2 linked regions of the Ruminococcus albus AD2013 genome follow. The protein of the gene in region 2 interacts with the protein of the main gene of each other region in a pairwise test. Links are inferred from orthologs where the notes say so. Each region holds a gene or a part of one and is shown on either strand. Other genes may lie near its edges. The genes, in order: N773_RS0103350 and N773_RS0107325.

Region 1 (10,830 bases), 900 kb from region 2 along the record:
ACATTCAACGATGTTGTGCTGCACAGAGTAGTTTTCAATTCAAAGGCAAAGATAAACGGCGTGACCGGTGAACAGGTGCTCAGAGATATACTCAGCACCGTTGAAGTGCCCAGAGTTGCAAGATAATACAGGAGAAATGCCATGCCATTTTTATACACGGTACTGCTGATAGCTTCTGTATTTTTCTACATATTATATGAACACCCATTTTCTTTCTATCTGTTTGCTTTTCTGCTGGTGACACCAATCGTACTTTTCATAATGACGCTGTGTACAGCCAAAAAGCTTAAGATCGGTTTTGCGGATAAGCAGTCGGTTGTCAGCAGAACTGCTAAACTACCCATTCGGATAAAAGTAAGCAACGATTCGATGCTGCCATGCCCCAATCTGCTTATCGAGATATCCTATTCAAACAGGATAGACGGAAAAACCAATATCGTCAAGATAAACACACCCGTTTATCCTCACGAGACCCAAGTGCTGACAATGTGCGTATCAGGCATACACTGCGGAACGGTGGATTTCAATATAAAAAAGTGCAAAATATCGGATATGCTGAAGATATTTACCATGAAAGTCAAGAGCAAAAACAATTTTCTTTCTGATAGTAACTGCACAGTTACCATACTCCCCGATTATATCCCGCTTGAAAACGAGATAGCAAATTACGCAGATATGGGACTCGAAAGCGACGAGTATTCAAAAACACAAAAGGGCGATGACCCCTCCGAGATATTCGATATAAGAGATTATGTGGAGGGTGATAAGCTAAACCGCATACACTGGAAGCTTTCGGCCAAGCAGGATAAGACCATGGTCAAGGATTACTCACTGCCGATAGCAAATTCCATATTGCTGATGGTAGACCTCTCCAAAGTTGAGGGAAAAGCGGATGAACTGACATTGTTCGATTCAGTGGTCGAAACTGTGGCTTCAGTGTCAGAATACCTGCTTGAAAACGAAGTTCCCCACAGGACAGTTTTCTACGACGCTGACAGACAGATGTCCATCGAGCAGAACATCAGCGATGACGAGAGTCACAGCACGATGGTGGGAATGCTTTTGCAGGCAAGACTATACGATACAAAGGACGCAGTTCTTACTGATTATATCGGAACTTCCGAGAGCGTTAAGTGCGGACATCTTATATATATTTCAACCGGATACAGTCCCAATGCAACAGAACTTATGAGTGATGCAGAGCTTGCACACAAATATACGTATCTGCTTATGACAGATAAGGTCTCACAGACAGCCCTTTATGATGAATTTGCAGAGCTTATCCCAATTTATCCGGGTCAGCTCGATGGTTCTATACGGGAACTATGTCTGTAAGAGAGGAGAAACTAATGAGAGCAGATAAACGCTCTAAGATAAAGATAAAGGTGACAGAATGAGTAACAAAACAAAAAGTGAAGCCGGACTAATCGGCAGCGGGGGTATCTGCATAGATGGTGATATAGAAATGAGACTGACACAGCTCCATTCCTCGGGACTGTTCTTCGCTTTCAGGATCATCATCGCCCTCTTAGCTACATTTTCTGCGGCACTGTTGGGAAACTGCTTTACCGATGCAAACATCAGCCCGATGCTGCTGGCTTATGACAGCACAGTAGCCGTTCTTGCCTTCGGACTTCTGGCTTCAAAACACAAAATAATAAAAATATGCGCGGGCATAGTCGGTGTTATGTACATCGTCCCGCTGATAGGAAAAATAAAACTAATAAAATACGGCGCTCTGGCAGCTGCCCACGGATATCTTACCAAAGGCGACCTGCCCGGACAGAACACAGGCGTATATAAAGAGTACCTTACGACAGCATCCGCAGTAAACCAAGGCTTGTATTATTTCTTCTCTGCTGTGATACTTTTTATAGCGATCGGTACTGTAATAGCCTGTGTGGTGAGGATAGATTTTCCGATGCTGTTCATCGTTACCTTCCCTATCCTGGAGGTTGGATTATATCTCGGATTTGATGTTCCTACCGTTTCCGTGCTTATGATGCTTATTTCATGGATAACTGTGCTGGCTATGAACATAATAAACCACACTACCAATAAAGCCGGCAGGAACAACACTTTCGCTGTCCATGAAAAATCAAAGACTTTCTTCTTCACATCATCTGAATCCAAAGCAGGATTCTACACGATGTATATAAAATTCGTTGCAATCGTTACTGCTTCCGTATTTCTGGCAGTAGTTATATTCTCGAAGATCAGCGGTTTTTACCGACCCGATTCCTTTGCTGATTTGAGATACAATCTTCACCACGCAGCTGAAAGATTCGATATAACCCACGCTGATGATTTTCTTATAGATGTTAACGGCGGTTCTAACCTGTTCGGTGTAACAACAGTCGGCGGAACCAACGGCGGTATCCTGGGTACTACAAACGGTATAAGCTTTAATGGTTCAAAGGCAATGGTGATCAACACCGAACCTTTCAACTACACCATGTACCTTAGGGGTTATGTTGCCGGCGACTACGCTGAAAATCAATGGCAGCCACTTGAAACTGACGATACTATCAAAAAGATAAGTGAAGATATTTCTGAAACCGGAAGATGGATCCAGGATTACGACAGCCTGCTTCTGAGTGATTCAGATGATGCAACGGGTTCATCCGACTCGGCTATGAATATCACTATCAAAGGTGCCTGCTCAAAATTCGTTTATGCACCATACAGTTGTGATTACAGCTATTCATATTCCGCACTTGGAGAAAACAGCGGCATGACACCCTACAACGATTCATATGTCCGTATAAGCCAGTCAAGCAAGAATTACACGGTCTACTACAAGACCTTCCGTACTCCGAGCTGGATAATGAGAACAGATAGTCTGGTCAGTGCAGATCTTGATCATTTTTCTCCAAAATTCCAGGATGTCACAAATCTTTACAAGGAGTATGTAAAACACAATTATACTACCCCTGTAGATCTCGATTCGCTTAATACGGTTTATAAAGAGATATGCAAGAAATATCTAAGGGACGACCCCGAATATTGCTCATATAACGAGATATATTCTGCAATAAAGAATTATTTCAGCGACAATAAGTTCACCTATGATACAAATCCCGGCAAAACTCCGGAGGGCGAGGATTTTCTCGACTATTTCCTCACCAATCAGAAAAAAGGCTATTGTACTTATTACGCTACCGCGGGTACTCATCTGCTTAGAAAATTCGGATATCCCGCAAGATATATCGAAGGTTACATGATACTTCCCTCACAGCTGCAGACAGCAACCAAGGACGATGATAGATACGAACTGGTAGTAAAAGACAAATGTGCTCATGCCTGGACAGAAGTATTCATTGAAGGTGCAGGATGGATGCCGGCGGAGTTCACACCGGGATACGATGGGGACAACCCAAACCTGACAAAGGAAGAGAAAGGCATAGATAAAAAGGACGAAAGCAGTCTCTCAAGCAGTTCTTCCAAGCCCGACAGCAGCAAAACTGATATTAATAACAGTTCCCGAAAACCTCTGAACAACAGCAAAGCCAATACCAACAGCAGAACATCTCCTAAAAATAACAGTAATGGTTCCAACAGCAAGTCAGGGGGCAGAGGAGCGATAGGCAAAAATTCTAACGGCAAAAACAGCGATGCCTCTGCATATGACAGCAAAAACAGCAGCAAGCCTGATGGAAGCGGCGGTATAGTAAGATCACCTGTGGCGAAAACTATAGGCATGACTTTGATCGCTGTAGTTGCAGGACTTGCAGCAATTGTCATCAACCGAAAGAGAAGCCTTGATAAGATGCACGAAAGCTGCACGCAAAAAGATCTTGCTAAGAGAGTTACAGCCATATACACCTACTCGCTGAAATATCTCTCTGTTCTGCACATCGAAGTCAAGAAAAATCTATCAGATATGCAGATATGTGATGAGCTGATAAATAAGTGTCATGAGCAGCGGATACATCAGCTTGATGACAAACTGACAGAGCTGACGATAATGGCAGTTGAAGCAAATATGAGCGCAGACAGTATCACCGAAGAAGAAGCTGCAAAAGCCGAGGAGATAATGAGAAGCATCTCCGAGGATATAGTGGCAAAGAAACTTGATATTATATCAAAGCTCTCGGCGAAATATATTTACTGTCTGTATTGATCGGAAAGGATATGAATCTAATGGCTAACAAGATGAAAAACAAGTACGGAAATCCTCAGAAGAATATCGATGCTTTCAAAGCAGCAGAGTCTGCAAAACTTGCAAAAGAAGTTGACAAGCAGCTTGTCCACAACACAGTGCCGACCGATAGAAAACCCATGCTTATGAGGATCATCGTACTGGCAGTAGTTGCTGTGATGGTGCTCGGCATAGTTATCGGTGCAGTAGCAGGCGGTATATTCTGATGGTAAATATCGGAAACAGCTGGGATGAAATCCTGGCAGAGGAATTCAAGAGCGAATACTACCTGAAACTTCGGGAATTTCTCAAAAGAGAATATGCACAGCAGACCATCTACCCGAATATGTATGACATTTTCAACGCCCTGAAATACACAGCGTACGAGGACGTAAAGGTTGTCATAATCGGACAGGATCCCTATCACGGTGAAGGACAGGCTCACGGGCTTTGTTTTTCGGTCAAAAGAGGTGTAATGCCTCCCCCGTCATTGCAGAACATATTCAAGGAACTGCAAAACGATGTGGGTTTCCGTATACCGAATAACGGCGAACTTACCGACTGGACAAGTCAGGGCGTCCTTCTGCTGAATGCTGTACTAACAGTACGTGCAGGACAGGCAAATTCTCACCGCGGTATAGGCTGGGAACAGCTGACTGATGCTGTGATACGCAAGCTGAACGAGCGTGAAAAACCCATAGTATTCATGCTGTGGGGCAGGAACGCCAAGGAGAAGCAAAAGCTGATAACAAACAGCAGACACCTTGTTCTGACAGCAGCCCACCCTTCTCCCCTTTCGGCGTACAACGGATTTTTCGGATGCAGACATTTTTCCATCGCAAATGAATTTCTGGCACAAACCGGCCAGGAACCTATTGATTGGAGCATTTCGGATAAATAGAATAAAATCCCGAAACACAGCAGTTTCGGGAGTTTTTATCGTTTTTATAGGGTCTTGGCATATTCGGTGAGCAGATCATGTATCGGCTCACAGTATTCCGCTTTTTCAATAAGACGCTTTACATTTCGCTTTGTGACCATCTCTCTGAGTTCGAGAACTTTTCTGACAGTATCAACATCAGAATTTTCGATAGCCATGCCTATCATCTTTGCAAAATTCTTCTTGACATACTCTGCTGCACCCTCGATGCCCGCAAAGTACATACGGAATATCAGCGCGTACTTTGGCTTATGGTCAAACATGATGCTGAAATCACGATCAAACACAAGCATAAAACACTCGTTATATGGTGTTTCGCGCGGGTAGAATGTCATCTCGCCGCGGCTGCCGTTAAGGTGTATGCAGGTATCATCAGCAAACTCTGGATCACCATCGACCTCAACGCCGTCGGGTAGATAAACGTCCGTAAGAAGATTGGTGTTTCTAAAGGAGTAACTGCTTATCTTTTTCAGACTTTTCGGGAGAGTGATGTTTTTCAGCTTTGTGCAGCCAGCAAAAGCATAGTCGCATATCTCTTCAACGCCTTCCGGGATAACACCGCTGTCCTTGCAGGCAGAACAGTATACCAGTTTGGTCAGGTCCTTATCAAAAAGCATACCATCTGAAATAGTGAAATATGGATTTTCATTACTCAAAATCAAATCATCCAGCAAACTGCACCCGGCAAGCGCAGCAGGTTCTATCTCACTGAGTGTTGAGGGAAGCGACAATGTTTTCAGATTAGGGCAGTTTAGAAATGCACCATTACCGAGAGTTTCCGTGCCCTCGCTTATGACTGCACGTTCAAGTCTCTCGCAATTTCTGAAAGCGGCGTTGCCTATGGTTTTAAGGCTGACAGGAAGCAGGATCTCTTTCAGCTTGATACATTCAAAAAACGCATTTTGATCAATAGTAACGAGACCATTTTCGATCGTCACCTTTTCAAGACACTTACAGCCCTGAAAAGCACTATCGCATATCTCCTCGACATTTGCAGGGATATACATCTCGGTAAGCCCGGACCACATAAACGCACTGTCGCCTATCTTTTTAAGGGTATTCGGCAACTTTACCCGCTTTAAGTTATGAGCACCGCAGAATGCAGCTTCATCTATCTCTGTAACACCTTCGGGAACTTCGTAAAACTCACACTCTTTATCCTCGAAGTTTATCAGTATTCCGTTCTCAATCTCGACCACGATAAACCTCCCGTCAAGTATTACTTATTCAGATACTTGTCAACTATACCTGTGAAATCAAAAGTGCTGAAATAATCTGCAGGAGTCTCTGCACGTCTTATCAGCTGAACATCGCCGTCCTCCTTCAGAAGGAGCTCAGCTGAACGAAGTCTGCCGTTGTAGTTATAGCCCATGGAGAAGCCATGTGCGCCCGCATCATGAATAACGAGGATATCGCCTATCTCAAGCTCAGGGAGCATTCTGTCGATGGCGAACTTGTCGTTGTTTTCGCAAAGGCTGCCTGTTACATCGTACTTGTGGTCGCAGGGCTTGTCCTCTTTGCCGAGAACTGTGATATGGTGGTATGCACCATACATAGCAGGACGCATAAGGTTGCAGGCACAAGCGTCAACACCTGCATACTCCTTGTAGGTGTGCTTAAAGTGTTTAACAGTTGTAACCAGATGACCATAGGGAGCAAGCATATATCTGCCAAGCTCGGTGAATATAGCAACATCGCCCATACCTGCGGGAACGAGTATCTCATCAAATGCCTTGTGAACGCCCTCGCCGATAGCAAATATATCGTTCTGAGGCTTGTCGGGCTCATAAGCAATACCAACACCGCCCGAAAGGTTTATGAACTTGAACTCGATGCCGACTTTTTCCTTGATCTCAACTGCCAGCTCGAACAAGATACGCGCAAGCTTGGGATAATACTCGTTGGTAACAGTGTTTGATGCCAAGAAAGCGTGGATGCCGAAGTACTTTGCACCTTTTTCTTTAAGGATCTTGAAGCCTTCGATTATCTGCTCGTGGGTGAAGCCGTACTTAGCATCGCCGGGGTTATCCATTATCTTTGTGGATATGGAGAAAGTTCCGCCGGGGTTGTAACGGCAGCAGATGGTCTCGGGGATACCGCAGAGCTTGTCAAGGAAATCGATGTGAGTGAAATCATCAAGATTGATGAAAGCGCCCATCTCCTTTGCCTTTACATACTCTTCAGCGGGGGTAACGTTTGACGAGAACATTATATCCTCACCCTTGAATCCACAGCACTCGCTGAGCATAAGCTCTGTCATGGAAGAACAGTCAACACCGCAGCCCTCTTCTTTCAGTATCTGGAGGATATAGGGATTGGGAGTAGCCTTAACAGCAAAGAACTCCTTATAACCCTTGTTCCAGCTGAATGCTTTATAGAGATTACGGGCATTTTCGCGTATGCCCTTTTCGTCATAAATATGGAAAGGAGTAGGATATGCTTTGATTATCTCCTCTGCCTTTTCTTTTGTGATAAACGGTTTCTTCATATTTCATCGTCCTTTTCTGTAAAAATAAATGTACTTTTATATAATAACATTTTTTTCAGAGCAAGTCAATAGAAAAAGGATAATTTAATGAGCTTACAAAAAAAGATATCTGAAAATATATGTATAATTTTTATATGAAAAGCTCATATACATCAGTATTTATCCATGTTTTTTAATTTCATGTATTTTTTAGCAAATTATACATTTTTCGTCCTCGAAAATGTGTTATTGACATTTATTGTATTTTATGATATAATCAACACAATAAACTTATTTGGAGGTAAGAATATGTTTTGTACAAATTGCGGTAAAAATATTCCCGACGGATCGGTATTCTGTCCCGAGTGCGGTAAACCAACTAGCGCACAAGCTGCACAGCAGCAAATGTATGGCCAGCAGCCCATATACGGTCAGCCTGCAGTGGCAGCTCCTATTTCAGGCGGAGCAGCTGCTATCACTCAGAAAGTTGAAAGAGTCCCGACCAGACTAATCGCAAAGATAGCTTTTCTGGCTGCGCTGGTATGTTTCCTGTTCCCATTCATGTCAGTATCATGTGATGCTTCTACCGCTGCAAGTATGGCAGGTGAAAAAGGTGATTACAGCTTTGAGATCGTATACAATGGTTACAATCTCATATTCCCGTCTACAATAAGCGAAAAGAACATAAAAACAGGTTCGGGATTTGATCAGAGAGAAAAATCGAGCACAGCTGATTCCGGTGAAAATTACGGTTCGAAAGAAGGCACAAATCCCTGGCTGATAATAACTGCAATTTGCTGTATCGCAGGCAGCGTGATACTGTTCCTGAAAAGAGACAAGCTGTTCACACTGATATCCGCAGGCTGTTCGCTGGTCAGCTTAATATGTCTTATCATATTCAGAGCAAACTTTACCAGCAGATACATTTCCGATGGCAAGACCGATCTGGAAGGTCTTGGAAATTATCTGAAAGTTAATACAAAATTCGGATATGTCCTATGTATACTGATGGTGATATTGGCTCTGATCTCCACTCTGGTATCTTATCTTGTTGAAAAACCAAAAAGTCCACAAAACTTTTATTAAGTAATAAAGACTGCTGCACCTGCGGCAGTCTTTTTGTTATAAACTTGTATTTAGGTTACAAAAATCTTAATTTTGCGGGATATACTTGCAAAGATACTCAAACGGTGATATAATAATATAGTATGCTGAATGATAAATTAACATGAAAGGACGGTGGAGCGATGGATATCATCAAGGGCGACAGGCTTGTTATGAAGAAAAAACACCCCTGCGGCAGCAATGAGATGATGGTGCTGCGCTCGGGTATGGATTTCAAGCTTCGCTGTGTCGGCTGCGGACGGGAATTTATGATACCACGCAGTAAAGCTGAAAAGAATGTAAAGTCCGTTATCCGCGAGGCAGAAACTTAGCTATGCTGTGCGATGATCACATACAACATTTTGAGTAAGGAAATAAGGAGCAATAGCTATGTTTGATAAATTAAGAGCACTTGAAGATAAATTCAACGAGATAAACGAAAGACTAATGCAGCCCGAAGTAGTCAACGATTCAAAGCTGTACACCGAACTTATGATCGAGTACAGAAATCTCGAACCTGTTGTTGAAACACTTCGCGAGTATGATAAAGCAAAGGCTGAATTCGATGAAGCAGTGGAAATGTCCGCTGACAGCAGCCTTGACGCTGATATGAAAGACATGGTTCAGGAGCAGTATGCCGAATCAAAGGCTGCTATGGCAAGACTAGAAGATGAGCTTAAAATACTTCTTCTGCCCAAGGATCCCAACGATGACAGAAACGTTATCATAGAGATAAGAGGCGGTGCAGGCGGCGAAGAAGCTGCTCTGTTTGCAAATTCCCTGTACCGTATGTACTCTATGTATGCAGCACAGAAAGGCTGGCAGATAGAGGTAATGAGCGCCAACGAAACAGAACTTGGAGGTTACAAGGAAATAACCTTTACAGTATCGGGACAGGGCGCTTATTCAAGACTTAAATACGAAAGCGGCGTACACCGCGTACAGCGTGTGCCAGAGACCGAATCTCAGGGTCGAGTACACACATCTACTGTTACTGTTGCTGTACTCCCCGAAGCTGAGGAAGTTGAGCTGGAGCTGAACGAGGAGAGGGACATCAGAATGGAAGTATTCCGTTCCTCCGGCGCAGGCGGACAGCACATCAATAAAACTTCATCAGCTGTAAGACTTATCCACATCCCCACGGGAACAGTTGTGGAATGTCAGAACGAGAGATCACAGTTCCAGAACAGGGAGAAGGCTCTGAAAATGCTGCGTTCAAAACTGTATGACGAAAAAGTCAGGGCGCAGGAAGACGAGATCGCTTCAAACAGGCGTTCTCAAGTCGGTACGGGCGATAGATCGGAGAAGATCAGAACCTACAACTTCCCCGAAAGCCGTATATCAGATCACCGCATAAAGCTGACGCTATACAAGCTGGAGCAAATACTAAACGGAAATCTCGATGAAGTCATAGATGCACTTGCGACTGCAGATCAGGCAGCAAAGCTGGCGGCACAGGAAGAGGAATAATATCTATGATGCACCTTGACGGTTTCGGTCTGTTCGTCAAAGATATGTCTGCGATGATAAGGTTCTATCGTGACGTTCTCGGGTTTGAGATAAAGGAATCGGAGAACACGGAAAATGTATATCTTCTCAAAGACGGCACGTTATTCCTGCTTTACGGACGTAAGGATTTTGAACGAATGACCAACAGGCAGTACAGCTTTGCCAAAGGGATTAACGGACATTCGGAGATAGCGCTGTATGTTGATACTTTTGAAGAAGTCGATACCGAATTTGATAGAACGGTAAAACTAGGTGCCAGACCTGTTCTTGAACCTACCACAGAACCCTGGGGACAGCGCACCTGCTATATTGCAGACCCCGAAGGAAATCTGATAGAGATAGGGTCATTCGGAAAACCCTTTGAACGATAAAAAATACTTTGGAAAGAAGATCTTAAATGTTTGAAACTAAGCTTCTGGGTACAGACGAAAACTCAATAAACACCGCCGCAGAACTTATCAGAGCAGGCGAAGTTGTGGGTATACCCACGGAAACAGTCTACGGGCTGGGTGCAAACGCTTTTGACGAAGATGCAGTCCGCAAGATATTCGCGGCAAAGGGCAGACCAGCCGACAACCCTTTGATAGTACATATTAGTTCATTTGATGAGATCGAGCCTCTTGTAACTGAGATACCCGCGCTTGCCGAAAAATGTGCGAAAAAGTTCTG
Region 2 (10,677 bases):
CTGTCCAAGAATTTCCATCATATATTTCGTAATTCGTAATATACGCGTAGTCATGAATCTTTTCCCAATCATCATATTTGTTATGATTCAGATTATAATATGAGTGTATCTGCGTAATAACACCGATAGAAAAACCTATGACAACAATGCTGAGTACACTTTTTATAATAATATTGAAACGATTTATGATTTTAATAGGCAGTCTGTTTTTGATGGCATCACTGATAGAAATGCACCTTAAATAAATAAAAGGAACAGCATTTAGAATAATTGTAAGTATCAGCACAATGCCATTACTTTTTAATATATGCAGGATAAAATCCCGATATAAGTTGTTTATTTCAGAAAAAAGCATTATTGATAAAACAATGGAAGATAATGCGAAAGCCAACACCTCAAACAATGCAATAGCTGTAATACTGCTAATACAAAGATCTGTATTATTATATCCAAGTAATTTTTTTACTGCAAAATTTTTTGAAGACATTATAATGTCATAAAATGTCAGAACACCAAGAATAATTATAGTAATGTAAACTATTATCATTATACTTTTTGTTTCGCCCGCTTCACCCTGTTCAGACGTGTCTTCAGTTACTTTAATACCGTTAGCATTAAGGTGATTTTTAAAGTTTTCATAATCGCCATAATTAGCCATACATATAATAAAGGATTTATTTAACGGATCTGCAGAATTATCAAAATATGTTTTCATTGTTCCGATACTGAATGACATATCTTTTCCGAAGATGTTGATCCTGCCTATACAGTTCGGATCATCTGTTTTTAGGGTCGTGAGATACTTGTCTGAAGAACGATCCGCATCCTCAAAAAAGTGTCCTTCTGCTAGAGAAATGTCTTCAAAAACGTTATAGTTATATACAAGAACGTTTTTAGTGTAAATACCGTCTTTGTCAACACTGCTGCAATATAAATTTCCGACATATTGTTTCAGTGCATCATCAAGTGTGCTATATACAGTCTTTTTATCTTCTTTTGAAGATAAAAAGACATGACAGGCAGTTGTATTCTTTTCGCCTATTTTGTTAAGTTCAAGAAGATAAGCATTTTTCTCTTGCACATAATTGTTAATAAATACAGTACAAGTAATAATTATAAACAATAGAAAATATACTATTTTTTTCATTTCATTCCCTTTACTAAAACAGAAAGTAAAGAGCGAATTTTAATCGCTCTTTACTGTATAAATTTCGTATTCTGTTTTCAAATTATTATATTACTTCATATCTGGATGATTATAATGTGAATGCCATTCATCATAGCTATTATGTCTTTTAGTCTTTGCTTTTGCCCATTTTCCCTTTTTACCCTCTATTCTGACAGTATCATCAATCTTTCCAACTCCAGGACCTCCAGCTCTTCTTATAATAGCAGTAGCGGTATGCCTTTCATTTTTACAATAAAAATATGAATACTGGTAGTTTCCGTTCAAACCCCATTGGTTGCCATATTCCCATTCATCGGCTTTATGACCTAATCCAATACCAGACATATAGTCAGCTGATGCTGCAAATACTGTTGCTGTTGCCATTATAGTTGTTACTGCAAATGTTAATACTTTCTTTCCGAGTTTGTTCATTTTAATTACTCCTTATATGTTTTTTGAACTAAATGTTCAATTCGTACCGCATATCCGTTTGAGATATATTATATACTATTACCACCCCTATTTTGCAGTATGCATTATGTCAAACGTCATTCGATGACATTGTAATGAATATGAAAATTGAATTGATGTTTAACACTTGAACAAATTGAATTGAATAATTAGCTATATTTAAGTTTATCATATATTGGCTAATGAGTCAATATCAACAATTAAACTTTAAAGAAAATTTAACACATAATAATATCCACATCCTAATGATTGAAATACCCCCTAGAGTTTTGACACTCTTTTAAGTGTGTCAACTCTAAAGGGATTATATCAAAAATATTACTACTGATCCGCTGTGTCGTCTGTATCAATTGTTTTGGTATGGATAGATTACTTCTTTAGCGCTAGTCAGATAAAGCTCCCCTCCTTGGCATACTTACCACACTACGTGGTTGCCCTGCCAACAATTATGAATTAAAAACCCGCCGCTTTGTTATCGTATTTACTGTTTTTTTGCCGTGATGATATACCCGCCGCAGTTATCTGTCGAGATATCACAGGTACAGTTTTCGGGCAGAAGCAGGCTGTCTCCTTTCTGTCTTGATATGATGTAATCCTCATATGCATAAAAACTGCCGTACTCCAGACCGTCGATATATTCTTCAAAAGTAAGACCGTTCGCAGTTATTATCTCTGCATGGGGCTGACCCACATACCTGAAATGCCAGGGTTCGTATTTTATACCGGTCACCATTCTGCCGAAAGATGGGTATCTCACAATAAAACCATACTCGGGTGCGTGTTCCGTGAGGTATTTTCCCGCAGGACAATCGATGATATTCTTGCCCGCAAACCCGCTGAAATACAGATCCTGTGCCAGACCAGTTTCATGCTCCGAACAGTGGGGCGGCATAGCCTCGCTGCTGCCCTGATCTTCATACAGTTCCTGCTGTTCCTCGGGCGTGCGGTATGATGACATAACGTACAGCGGTTCTCCGCAGTTGTCCATCACCGCTTTCGACAGTGCCGCATAGCTGTCCACCGAAGCCGTTGACATCATCACCCCTGAATCCTTGTATTCGCATATTGAAGGCTCAAAGTACGGATCCAGCGGGTGATCTTTGTTAACAAGCACCATCGTCGTCCCTATTTTCAGATCTCCCACAGATGCAGTCCTGAGCGAAAGTTCATCGGCAGGCACTTCGTCAAGGTGATACTCCACCCTGCCGCGGAAAAGCGCGGTCACCTGTCCTGCAATGTTGAATTTGTCGGGCTTGATGATAACTACCATCGCCGATATCACAATGAGTACAATTATCAGGACTGTAACTAAAGGTGTCACAGCCGATCTTCTTTTTTTCATAATGTTGTCTCCGTTTCTATGTTATTCTATCGTTTCTTTTTCTTCGTTTTTTTCTTTATTGATGATAGGCATGGTCATGATAGCCTTGAACATATCGCCGTCCAATTCTATCTCAAACCCTCCGCCGCAGGCTTCCGTGAAGCTTTTTGCTATTGAAAGCCCAAGCCCGCTTCCGCCGTCCGTCCTCGACTTATCCCCGCGGACAAATCTTTCTGTTATCTCGTCCGCGGTAAAGTCGATAGGGTAAGAAGAAATGTTCTTGGCGGTGAATACTATGTTCCCGCCGTCACTTTTAAGCTCCAGGAATATGCGCGAACCCTCCAAAGAGTATTTCAGCGCATTGTCTATGATGTTCTGCAGTACGCGGTAAAGCTTGTTTCCGTCGCCCATAACAGGTGCGGTATCCTCGGTGACATTTATCTTTAACGTCCTTCCGCTTCCCTTTATCTTGTCGTCCGCATCTGCAAGGCTCTGGTTGAAAAGCCTTACAAAGTCCAGCTCTTCCATGTTCACATCTATGCCGCTGGTCGCCTTTGCCAGGCTGAAAACATCGGCAACTATGCCTTTAAGCTTCTGTGATTTCTTATCCAGTATCTGAACATAGCCCATAGCCTCATCGTCCAGCTCCGTCTTTTTCAGCAGGTCGATGTAGCTTATTATTGAAGTCAGAGGAGTTTTCAGGTCGTGAGATACATTCGCCACCAGTTCTATCTTCATTCTCTCGGACTTTATCTGTTCCTCCACCGCATCACTGACGGTATCGGATATATTTTTCAGCATATCCGAAGGTCTGCTCAGCTCCGAAAGAGGTGATATCTCTACCTCAAAGGGCGTGTTTCGGTTTAGTGCCGTGATACGCCTGTCCAGTTTAGTAAGGTCACGTGCGAGAAATATCGCCCTTATCTGTGAATATATAAAGTATACCGATGCCGCCACGCATATCACAACGGCAGCTATCTGTAAAGCATCTTTGTTTCCATAAAGTGAGCTTGGAAGCATTAACACCGCCGCGAGAAATGCCCCAAGGCTTCTCACCGAGCGCCACATAAGACCGCTTCCCGCAGGTCTGTTCCTCCGTGTCTCGTAAAGTGTAGTAGTGCGGTATCTCTCACTAAGCTTGCCCATCAGCTTAGGCAGCAGGAAACTGCTCCCGAATTTCCTTAGTGATATCAGCTTTATACCGTGAATGATGCTGTGTACAGCTATACCTGTCATAACCGCAAATATAGCACCGTATGTCAGATACCAGTAAGCCGTCTCCTCTGCCCGTTCATCAGCGGAGTAGACCATACCCCAATACATATGACCTATCACTGCTGTCCCCAAAAGTATCAGAAGCCATGCCCCAATGTACAGTTCAAATGGCAGCTTATCAGCAAAGGAACTTTCATGCTCTCCTGCCAGCCCTCTCACAACAGCCCCCGCGATAAGATAAGCTATCAGCACCAGTGCCAGTATCCCGCACTGCAAAGATAACGATCTTGTTTCGTGATACTCGCTATACAGATCCTCGTACTCCCTGTATATCGAATCGAAATAATAATCCTCCGGTTCAATATATACCGTCAGCCCCTCGGTATCCCCTGCTGTCGCTTTATAGTCGGGCATATCACATATAGGCAGAGTAGAATAATATATACCGGAACCTTCTGCTGTGTTTGACTCTATATCCACCCATTCCCGCCTTGCCGTAAATCCTTCCTCGGTATTTTCGGGATATTCATAAAACTTTATCGGCGAATCATTGCAGAAACTGAAAACGTGCCTTCCGTAATTATCACTGTACCAGCCGCCCAGAGGCAGATAGTTATCGGGATAGGATTCATTCACATTCCTGAGTTTTCCGTTCTTCTCCGCTACCTGATAACTGTAATTATCCATCACCCCCGATGATACATACTTCGATGATATCACATCTTCCGAGCGCAGGATATATCCTCCGTATTTATTTGAAGTCAGCGCATTTATACGCTCCTGCTCGGTCATTTTATCATTTATGATATCCTCCGATATATTCGTGACAAAATGTGTTACCGTCCTCTCAGCCCTTTCCTCCTCTGCTGTCGTTTCATCATCGGTCAGGACTTCATCCGCCATTTCTTCGGGAACAGTATAGGAAACATAGTAGTCGAATATATCTGAATATGGCACTATGCCCTCGCCTGTCTTTTTGTAGCGGTATTCGTTGAAATCAAAATAGTACAAAAGATCGGACTGCACATATTTATTTCCCGTGTATTTACCGTTTTCGTCCATATTCGCAAGCTCGCACACGCCAAGTATGCAAAGCTGTTCATACATATTTTTCAGCTCGGTGCGGTATTTCTCCGATTGCCCAAATCCTTCCCAGGGCGTTCCGCCCATATCCGAAAGTCTGCCTTTTACGCGGCTCACATTCATCTCACCGAACAGCGCTATACCCGCCGCCACACAAGCCGTGATGAAGGCCGTCACCCTGACAGCCTTCGGAAATAACTTAGATATTTTTTTCGATCTTGTACCCAATGCCCCACACCACTTTCAGATATCTCGGCTCCTTCGGATCGATCTCGATCTTCTCCCGAATATGCCTTATATGTACCATTACCGTGTTCTCCACCGCGTAAGCGTCTTCGTTCCAAACCTTGCGGTATATCTCTTCTGCCGAAAATACCCGACCCGCGTTCTCCATCAGCAGTTCAAGTATCTTCAGTTCCGTTGCGGTCAGTTTTACGGGTGCGCCGTCCACCGTAATTGACTTCGCACCCTTGTCAAGCTCCAGACCGCCTATTTTTATAACGTCCGTTTTGTTGATGTTCCCTATATCCCCCAGCTGCATATACCGCCTCAGACTGCTCTTCACACGGGCGGTAAGCTCCATGGGATTATATGGTTTTGTGATATAGTCGTCAGCCCCCATCGAAAGCCCGAGTATCTTGTCTGTATCCTCGGATTTTGCCGACAGCACTATTATCGGGATATTTCGCCTGTCTCTTATCTTCATTATAGCCGAAAGCCCGTCAAGCCTCGGCATCATAACGTCTATCAGTATAAGCTGTATGTCGTTCTCCGAAAGCTTCTCCAGTGCTTCTATACCGTCATACGCCCTGACCGTTTTGTAGCCTTCCAGTTCAAGCAGCTTCGCGATAGCTGCCACGATGTCTCTGTCATCGTCCACTACAAGAATAGTTGCTGTGATATCTTCCATAACGTTATGTCCTTTCCTTGTATGCATATATGATAATACATCATTCTTAAAATCAGGTGAATGTAATTCTTAAGATTAGCTTAATTTTCCAGACTAAACCAATACTTCATCTTCACCTATACTATATAAAAGAATAACATATTTTAACCGAAAATGCAATGCTGAAAAAGCTTGATATAAACAAAAAATAAAGCCCGACACCAAGCCGAGCCGCCTATCCAAAAATAAAATCCGAAATTTAACATAACTAACTTCTGAAATTATCAAGTATGTATTTACCTTTGTAGCAGTATACGTCACAATATTTCACAGAAGACAAATCTATAACCATTCTAGCCATATAAGGCACGCTTTTAAACGTAAAATCTTCACCGCTGTCATCGTCTTTTACGCTGATCGTAAAAGTGTAAGTATCATAAATGCCGAAATCACGTTTTAATTCTTTGCCAACTATCTGCCCCGTTTTACATACACCTTTTCTTAATACAATATACTTGCGAACTATGTATCTTCCGCTAGTTACACAACTCAACAAGATCAAAGTTCCACTTATTGCAGTTAGTAAAAATATTGTTCCAAAAGATGTCACAGCATATTCCAATATATCATATCCGCATACTATCGCAATTATTGATCTGACTGCAATAAGTATAACCGCAAATATGATACCAAGCCTTGCATAACCAAGTTCGTATTCAGCTTTAGTAATATATCTGTTGTCACTTTTCATACCGCACCCCACCGCAAACTCATTTGAGTTCCCTCATTCAGAAAATGTGCATTTTCAGGTATAAACATATCCTGCTTTCTTATCTTACCATATTTCTTCCCCAAAATCAATCCCCGCGGCGGATACACAGTATTTTCAGTTCGGCTTTATAAGTATTTCAAATCTCCGTCACATCATATCACATAAATTTAACAGCCATGCTTTAATATATTAATAAGGTCACAACGCGGGATACAAATCCGACTTTTTCAGTATTACTGCCATTTATGCAAAACGTCGAAAAATCCTGCGATTCATTGACATATCCGACACAGGCTGATATAATAATTACCGTTGTGAGTACGGAATATCGTTTAATCTAACTGCCGATAAGAATAAAAGGAGATTTTATCATGAATAAGAGAATTCTTGCTGCAGCTCTTGCACTGACAATGAGCACCTGTATCTGCGGATGCAGCGAATCCGAAAAAACAACTGCCGACAGATCTGTTTCTCCCAAGGAAACTGTTTCGGGTGAGAAAGGCAATGACATCGACGATGTTGTGACAGATGACGAAACTACCGACACTGAGACCACAGCCGAGGAATCTGCCGTTACCGATGAAGAAACAGTAGCCGACCCCAACGCTGAACAGGAAGATGGCATACACATACTGAAATGCAGCCAGCGTTTCGCTGCCCTTGATGACAAGAACGGTTTTTATTTTGAAGTTGAGTTATCTCCCACCGAGGCTGATTCGGGAATAAATGTTGCCCTATATGATGATAAGGGCGAAAAGGTCGCTGATATGCTTGATGACGGCAGCGGCAAGCCCGACAAGACCGCAGGTGATAATATCTACAGCTGTTTCTTCAAACCCAAGAGCAAAAAAGCGGCTACATACGATCTGACCGCCAAGATAGGCGCTATCGAGACCGAAACCGTCAGAGTTCGCCTGTATGACGAACTTGACAACGACGATTTCGACAAGCTGAGAAAAGTCACCGACGACTTCATGAAGATAGATGCCAAGTACAGGGATAATACAGGCATCATCCCCGATGACAAGAAAGAAGCCGCTCTCAAAGAAGCTTCCGCTCTGGCACAGAAGATGTTCGACAACGGCGAAGTTATAGAATTAAGCATCGACCAGAACCACGGCATTATCACCATCTGGCTTGACAGCTACCTGCCCTACATCTACAACATCGATACACTTGAATAATAAAAAGTCACGGCACGCCTGAAAAACTCGGGCGTGCCGTTTTTTGTTATTCCGCCGCGAACTGGGAGTTGTAGAGTTCGCTGTAAAAACCGCCTTTTGCCATAAGACTTTCGTGGGTGCCCTGTTCGATGATGTGACCCGAACGCATCACTATGATATTCTCCGCTTCCTTGATGGTGGATAGGCGGTGGGCTATGATGAAGCTCGTTCTGCCTTTCATCATCTTAGCGAAAGCACGCTGTATTATTATCTCGGTACGGGTATCTATTGAAGATGTAGCTTCGTCGAGTATAAGCATTGGCGGAAGTGACAGCATCACCCTTGCTATGCAGAGAAGCTGTTTCTGCCCCTGTGACAAGGTGCTGAAAGCATCGGATATCACCGTGTCGTAGCCCTTTGGCAGACGCTTGATAAATCCATGGCAGTGGGCTGACTTCGCCGCCGCAACTACCTCTTCATCGGTGGCATCGGGCTTGCCGTAACGGATATTGTCGCGGATAGTGGCGGTCTTCAGCCACGTTTCCTGCAATACCATGCCGTACATGGAGCGCATGGAATCGCGGGTGCAGTTCTTTATGGGCTTGCCGCTTATGTTTATACTGCCGCTGTCGGCATCGTAAAAGCGCATCAGCAGATTTATCATGGTGGTCTTTCCGCAGCCCGTGGGGCCGACTATCGCTGTGCGCTCGCCTGCCTTTACGTGGAGGTTGAAATCCTCGATAAGCTTGACTTCGGGGTCGTAGCTGAAATAAACGTGTTCAGCATCGACAGTGCCGTCAACCTCGGTGAGTACCTCCGCATCGGGTGCATCGGGTATCTCCTCGGTCTCATCGATGAGTTCAAACACACGGCCCGCCGAAGCAAGTGCGCTCTGGAGTTCGGTTATAACACCCGATATCTCGTTGAAAGGCTTGGTGTACTGGTTTGCATATGAAAGAAAACTGGAAAGATTTCCCACTGTAAATCCGTTGCCGCTGAACACCGCCAGCGCACCCAGTATACCAACAGAGGTATAAACCAGACCATTGACAAATCTGGTACATGGATTTGTCAGTGAGGAGAAGAATATAGCCTTTACGCTGACTTCCTGCAATTTCCTGTTGCAGACCTCAAACCTCGCTTCTCCCTCGTCTTCGTAGCCGAAAGCCTGAACGGTTTTCAGGTCGCCTGTTATCTCCTCGACCAGTGAGGTCATTTCGCCGCGGGCTATGGACTGCTTTCTGAAAAGGTCGAATGTGTTCTTCGCTATGAACCTCGCTACGAACAGCGAAAGGGGTGTCAGCAGGATAACGACCAGTGATATCTTTACATTTATGGTCAGCATAAAAACAATTGTACCGATTATTGTACAGATACCCGTAAACAGCTGTGCAAAACCCATCAGCAGACCGTCGGATATCTGGTCGATATCGGTGATGATACGGCTTATGATATCGCCGTGAGGGTGGGAATCGATGTAGGAAAGAGGAAGTCTGCCAAGCTTTGCAAAAGCCTTGCGGCGGATATCCCTCACCACATTGAAGGTTATCTTGTTGGTACACAGGGACATAAGCCACTGTGACAAAGCTGTCAGGGAAACGGTCATGCACAGCTTTATGATTATCGGCACAAGCGCCCCGAAATCGACGTTTTTCTCGCCTACTATAAGGTCAACGCCCTGACCGATAAGTATGGGCGCATAAAGGGTGGTGGCTACCGTGATAACTGCCAGCAGCATCGAAATTCCGAACAGACCGATATAGGGTCTTGCATAGGAAAGCAGGGGCTTGAGTACAGGTTTTTGTACTTTTTTAGTATCAGCCAATCTCCCTCACCTCCTTTTCGGAAAGCTGTGACAGACATATCTCGCGGTAGATATCACAGGACTGATAAAGTTCCCTGTGAGTGCCTGTCCCAGCTATTTTTCCGTCATCAAGGACGATTATCTTATCCACATTTTTGATAGAAGATATTCTCTGTGAAACGATGAACACGGTCATATCCCCTGTCTGTTCGGCGATGGCTTTTCTAAGCCTTGCATCGGTGGCAAGATCAAGGGCGGAAGCCGAATCATCGAGGATAACTATTTCGGGGTGACCTACAAAAGCCCTTGCGATGGTCAGGCGCTGTCTTTGTCCACCTGAAAGGTTCTTGCCCCCCTGATGTATCATCTCATCAAGCTTATCGGGCTTTTCCATGACGAAATCGTAAGCCTGTGCAAGCTTCAAAGCCTTGATTATCTCCTCATCGTCGGCGGAACTGTCGCGCCATTTCATATTATCACGGACAGTGCCCTTGAAAAGAACAGCCCTCTGTGGCACGATACCTATCTTATGGCGAAGCTGTCTGAAAGGGTATCTCTTGACGTCAACGCCGTCCACCAGAACCTCGCCTTTTGAAGCGTCGTAAAATCTGGGTATAAGGTTTATTACGGAAGATTTTCCAGAACCTGTACCGCCGATGATACCGATGGTCTCTCCCCTGTTCACTGTGAAGCTTATATCCTCAAGGGCATATTCCTCGCTGTCGTGATATGAGAAGCTTACTCCGCGGAATTCGACCGCGGGTGCTGAGGTATCTGCTGTCACCTCGGTA

What was found.
Region 1: the proteins of N773_RS0107325 (region 2) and N773_RS0103350 interact in binary tests that used the Escherichia coli proteins (3 or more experiments, as listed by UniProt). The link is inferred for Ruminococcus albus AD2013 from one-to-one orthologs.

Annotation. Positions count from the first base shown.
Region 1 is NZ_JAGS01000001.1:761,448-772,277, reverse strand. Bases 5,436-8,417 are described here. They hold N773_RS0103350 (diaminopimelate decarboxylase), read right to left. Parts: upstream 7,570-8,417; coding sequence 6,301-7,569; downstream 5,436-6,300. Other genes in these bases: N773_RS0103345 (zinc ribbon domain-containing protein), read left to right, coding at 7,858-8,417; N773_RS0103355 (leucine-rich repeat domain-containing protein), read right to left, coding at 5,436-6,280. Outside these bases: N773_RS0103380 (AAA family ATPase), read left to right, coding at 1-126; N773_RS0103375 (DUF58 domain-containing protein), read left to right, coding at 142-1,335; N773_RS0103370 (transglutaminase-like domain-containing protein), read left to right, coding at 1,394-4,123; N773_RS0103365 (hypothetical protein), read left to right, coding at 4,144-4,368; N773_RS0103360 (uracil-DNA glycosylase), read left to right, coding at 4,368-5,042; more of N773_RS0103355, read right to left, coding at 5,087-5,435; more of N773_RS0103345, read left to right, coding at 8,418-8,634; N773_RS0103340 (DUF951 domain-containing protein), read left to right, coding at 8,796-8,984; prfA (peptide chain release factor 1), read left to right, coding at 9,043-10,122; N773_RS0103330 (VOC family protein), read left to right, coding at 10,131-10,532; N773_RS0103325 (L-threonylcarbamoyladenylate synthase), read left to right, coding at 10,559-10,830. UniProt on the Escherichia coli protein: Specifically catalyzes the decarboxylation of meso-diaminopimelate (meso-DAP) to L-lysine. Is not active against the DD- or LL-isomers of diaminopimelate.
Region 2 is NZ_JAGS01000001.1:1,661,368-1,672,044, forward strand. What follows is about bases 4,314-7,142. They hold N773_RS0107325 (response regulator transcription factor), read right to left. Parts: upstream 6,169-7,142; coding sequence 5,458-6,168; downstream 4,314-5,457. Other genes in these bases: N773_RS21145 (sensor histidine kinase), read right to left, coding at 4,314-5,435; N773_RS0107330 (hypothetical protein), read right to left, coding at 6,416-6,898. In the rest of the region: N773_RS0107305 (hypothetical protein), read right to left, coding at 1-1,147; N773_RS0107310 (hypothetical protein), read right to left, coding at 1,238-1,600; N773_RS21140 (M15 family metallopeptidase), read right to left, coding at 2,121-2,981; more of N773_RS21145, read right to left, coding at 3,003-4,313; N773_RS0107335 (hypothetical protein), read left to right, coding at 7,291-8,103; N773_RS0107340 (ABC transporter ATP-binding protein), read right to left, coding at 8,150-9,907; N773_RS0107345 (ABC transporter ATP-binding protein), read right to left, coding at 9,900-10,677. UniProt on the Escherichia coli protein: Response regulator member of the two-component regulatory system CpxA/CpxR which responds to envelope stress response by activating expression of downstream genes including cpxP, degP, dsbA and ppiA.